2 regions of the Comamonas sp. Y33R10-2 genome follow, and region 1 is predicted to be linked to the other one. Evidence: riboswitches for the same ligand, from Rfam matches in the RefSeq annotation. Region 1 holds a riboswitch; the other holds the start of a gene.
What was found. Region 1 has a riboswitch for glycine ahead of KUF54_RS08850 (trimeric intracellular cation channel family protein). Riboswitches for the same ligand answer to the same signal wherever they lie in the genome.
Positions count from the first base shown of each region.

Region 2: another riboswitch for glycine. It lies ahead of gcvT (glycine cleavage system aminomethyltransferase GcvT); the one in region 1 lies ahead of KUF54_RS08850 (trimeric intracellular cation channel family protein).

Region 1 is NZ_CP079925.1:1,976,025-1,978,378, forward strand. It holds gene KUF54_RS08845 (acetate uptake transporter) at 492-1,061, shown strand; glycine riboswitch at 1,202-1,293, shown strand; glycine riboswitch at 1,307-1,426, shown strand; gene KUF54_RS08850 (trimeric intracellular cation channel family protein) at 1,478-2,143, shown strand; gene mnmC (FAD-dependent 5-carboxymethylaminomethyl-2-thiouridine(34) oxidoreductase MnmC) at 2,323-2,354, shown strand, end outside.
Region 2 is NZ_CP079925.1:1,716,948-1,719,301, forward strand. It holds gene KUF54_RS07740 (energy transducer TonB) at 87-584, shown strand; glycine riboswitch at 705-815, shown strand; glycine riboswitch at 834-961, shown strand; gene gcvT (glycine cleavage system aminomethyltransferase GcvT) at 1,020-2,198, shown strand; gene gcvH (glycine cleavage system protein GcvH) at 2,316-2,354, shown strand, end outside.

The DNA.
Region 1 (2,354 bases):
TTGGCGGAGCAGGTTTGCCCCGTAGCGTAGCGAAGGGGACGCGGGCAGCGGGGTCAGGCTCTTTGGCTACTTTCTGGCCTCAGAAAGTAGCTTGCCCGCCGGGGCGAAACCCGGCTCCTGCCGGTGAATCAGGCATGTGGCAAAAACAAGCTAAATCCGCCTCTAGTGCTTATGCATCTTGCACTAGCAGCTATCAAAATTAACTTCATTGCGTCGCCAGCGACAGAGGCCGGGTCTCGCCCCGGCTCCTACTCTTCAATCAAGCATGAGGCAGAAATATCAGCAAAATTAGCCGCTAGCCTTTATATCGATTAGACATAACGCTATCAAATTTATTATTTCTTTATCACCAACGATGCGCAAAACATAGTGGTTATTACGTAGATAAAAACCAAAGCTGACACCTTGATGTCAGCTCCTTATTCTCAGAAATAAGGGAATTCCCCGACAGTACAATTCACGCTCAAAAAAACCGAACGAGATTATTGGTGATGAATAATACTTATACCCTGAAAGACAACACAGCCAACCCATTACCGCTGGGATTATTTGGCTTTGCAATGACCACGATTTTATTAAATATCCACAATGCTGGATTTTTCCCGGTCGACAGTATGATTATGGGAATGGGCATTTTCTTTGGCGGTGGCGCGCAGTTTATTGCGGGTGTCATGGCTTGGAAGAAAGGCAATAATTTCGCCAGCGTCGCCTTTATGGCCTATGGCGCATTTTGGCTGACCTTGGTTTTCTTATGGCTGGCACCCGGTGTTTTTGGCGCCGCAAAACCTGATGCCACTTCTATGGGTTGCTATTTAGCCATCTGGGGCATGTTTACGGTTATCTTTTTCCTGCAAACATTAAAGGGTCACACCACCGGCAAACTGCTGTTCGGCTCCTTGGCTATTTTGTTTTTCTTATTGTCTGCCTCTTACTTTACGGGCAGCACTAGCATTCTCAATATCGCCGGCTGGGTGGGTATTGTCTGCGGCTCACTGGCTTTTTATGAAGCTTCGGCCATCATGATTAATGGCGCTTACGAAAAGACAATTCTTCCGCTTTAATCATCAAGCAATAAAGCGATAGCTCTCAAAAGCGCTGCTGGTGGATTGCCAGCAGCGCTTTTTTATGGACTAAAACTGAAGGGCAAAAGCAAAACGAAGCCATGAGTCGCTAAAAGCGCCTTACGGCAGGCTAGAATCGCGCCCATCCTGCGGGAGAGAGGGGTCTGCAACGGCTCCCGCCGAAGGCGCAAACTCCCATAATCGCTCAGGCACTAAGAACCGCAGGTGGGCCAGACAAGGCCCGGATATCGCCAACTGGAGAGCAGCCCGCAATGCGCAATTTGTAGGGCTCACCGAAGGGGCAAGCATGACCGCCACGATGGTGCTTATGCGCAACTCTCAGGTAAAAGGACAGCGGGAGAGGCACGCCAGACAACCCGCTGATGCGAGTGGCTGGTTTATTTTCAAGAGCCTTCATGCTTCCCTCTATCTCTTTGCTGGACTCGTTCCAGGCCTCTAATTTCACCGTCATGCTGGCCATCTATTTGGTGGCCATTGCGGCAGAAGCCATGTCCGGCGCACTGGCTGCGGGCCGGCGCAATATGGATATCTTTGGCGTTGTTGTCATCGCCTTCGTCACCGCTTTGGGCGGCGGCACCATTCGCGATATGGTGCTGGGCCACTACCCGATTGGCTGGACGCAGCACCCCGAATATGTGTACTTGGTCATCAGCTTTGGCCTGCTGACCACGCTGGTCGCACGCCACATGGTCAAGCTCAAACAGGTGTTTTTGCTGCTGGACGCCATGGGCTTAATCGCCTTTTCGCTCATCGGCTGTAATACCGCGCTAGAGCTGGGCTACCCCACCATCGTTGTCATCATGGCGGGCATGATTACCGGCATCAGCGGCGGCATTTTGCGCGACGTGCTGTGCAACCAAGTGCCCGTAGTCTTCCGCCGCGAGCTGTATGCCAGCGTGTCGCTGGCCGTGTGTTTGATGTTCCTCGGCCTGCGCTATCTGGAGGTAAGCCCCAACGTCAGCACCATCGTCTGTTTTATCGGGGGTCTGGCGTTTCGTATGGCAGCTATTCGTTTCAAGTGGCGCCTTCCCGTCTTTTCCTATCAGCAACGCTGGGAATAAGATGAAGCACCCCCTGTGGCGCTGTGCGCCTTCCCCCTCTCTCGCTTCGCGGAATGGGGACGATGCCCTCGCCGCAAGGCGGCTCTTGCCCGGCATCTCTAATGCTGGAGCGCGCCAGTTTTTAAGCATCACGCCCTGTGAATGCACCTTCCTCTGCCATGCCTGAACCCATCACATGGATGCCTGACGGCACTCCCTATAACACCCGATT
Region 2 (2,354 bases), 260 kb from region 1:
GCTGCCAGTGCTTTATTGATAAGCACTGGCAGCTCTTTTTTTGAGAGTAAACAAGTTCTTTTTGGAACTTGGGCAAAAATACGCTCATGACTATTGCAACGTTCTCCCGCCCTGCGGCCCTGCGCGCCCTCACCATCACCAGCGCTCTCGCAGCCTTGATGCTGGGTGCCTGCACCACTACAGCACCAGGCAAGCCCAGCCATACGCAGAGCGTGGAGACCACTGTGAGCCAGCCCTCATGGCCGCAATGGACAGGCACAGAATGCGCTCCTCTGAGCCAACTGGATCAACAGCCCCAGCTGCGCCGCCACACAAGACCGGCCATCCAATCCAAATGGTTCCCTGATGGGCTCACAACCAAGGTTACCTTCTTGCTTGAAGTCACCCATGAGGGCAAGCTGGGCCGCGTTACCTGGCAACCAGCCGATACCGACCCGCGAATCGTGAACGCCATCCAGAAATCGCTGGCGCGCTGGAAGTTCAAGCCCGGTATGCGCGATGGTCAGCCCGTCACCTCCTGCTTCGAGCAGCCTTATGAGTTGATCTTTCCGCCCATCAATACGCCGCAGGCAGTGATGCCTTAGCTGCTTGCAAGCTTGCCTCAAGGCATGAGCATTGCCGCGATTGGCGCACCACACCCCGAGCTAACGTAAACCCTAGACCCCGAAAAATTCTTCAAGGCGATACAGGGACTTCCACTAGAATCGCCACCGTCAGGAGAGAGTGCCTACAGCTTCACGCTGCAACGCACCGCCGAAGGCGCAGGCACCCCACCCGGTGCCCAAACGCTCAGGCAAAAGGACTGACGACCGCTGCTGCGCTCAATGCCGGCAGCGTTCCTTGCTGGAGAGAGATGCCGCACTACGTCATTACGCTAGGCGATGGCATCCACCGAAGGAGCAAACCGCCCAACTTCACTGCGGCGGTGAATCTCTCAGGTAAAGCGGACAGCAGGGCAAGCTCGCTAGGCATGGCATCGCCATGCATGGCCACTCATTTTGGTTTTATGACCGGAGCGCTTGCCTGTGACTATTGCCGCTACTACTTCGAACACCGCTTCCGATACCGCTTCCGATATTTCTTCGGGCCTGCGCACCACGTCACTGTTCGCCCTGCACCAGAAACTGGGCGCCCGCATGGTGCCCTTTGCCGGCTACTTCATGCCCGTGCAGTACCCACAGGGCTTGATGGCCGAGCATCTTCACACCCGCAAGGCCGCAGGCCTGTTCGATGTCTCGCACATGGGCCAGTTGCTGCTGCGCGGTCCCGATGGTGCGGCAGCGCTTGAATCGCTAATGCCTGTTGACGTCATGGGCCTTGGTCTGCACAAGCAGCGCTACGGCCTGCTGCTCAACGAGCAAGGCGGCATTCTGGACGATCTGATGTTCGTCAACCGTGGCGATGACTTGTTCCTCATCGTCAACGGCGCCTGCAAGGCCGAAGACATTGCGCATATTCAAAAGCATATTGGCAGCCGCTGTGAAGTCGTGCCCCTGCCCGAGCACGGCTTGCTGGCACTGCAAGGCCCGCAAGCCGTCACCGCTTTGGCGCGTCTGATTCCCAGTGTGACGTCGCTAGTCTTTATGACTGGCAACCACTTCGACTGGCAAGGCCACGTGCTCTACATCACGCGCAGTGGCTATACGGGTGAAGACGGTTTTGAAATTTCCGTGCCCGGCAAAGCCGCCGAAGCGCTGGCCCAAGCTCTGCTGGCCCAGCCCGAAGTCGCCGCTATCGGGCTAGGCGCACGTAACTCGCTGCGCCTTGAAGCAGGCCTGTGCTTGTATGGCAACGATATCGACACCACCACTACGCCGGTAGAAGCCACTTTGAACTGGGCCATGCAAAAGGTGCGCCGCCCCGGTGGCGAGCGCGAAGGCGGCTTCATCGGTTCAAGCACGGTGCTTGCGCAGCTACAAAATCCGCAGCAGCTCAACCGCAAGCGTGTGGGACTGGTGGCCTTAGAGCGCATCCCCGTGCGTGAGCCAGCCGAATTGCAAAACGCGACCGGCCAAAAAATTGGCCACATCACCAGCGGCCTGCTTAGCCCCACCTTAAATCAGCCTGTAGCGCTGGCCTATGTGCAGCCCGACTATGCAGCGGTAGACACCGAAGTTTTCGCCATCGTGCGCGGCAAGCAAGTTCCTATGAAGGTCGCGGCCACCCCCTTTGTGCCAACGAATTACTACCGCGGCTAAGCAATCTACGCAGAACAACCCGCTAAGGCTCAGAGCGCCACCAAACGCCGCTAAAGTGCGCGCTGGACCTTTCTCAAAAAATTCGATTCAACTGAATCCACCATCTGGAGCCCTTCCATGAGCATCAAATTTTCCAAAGAACACGAATGGATCAAC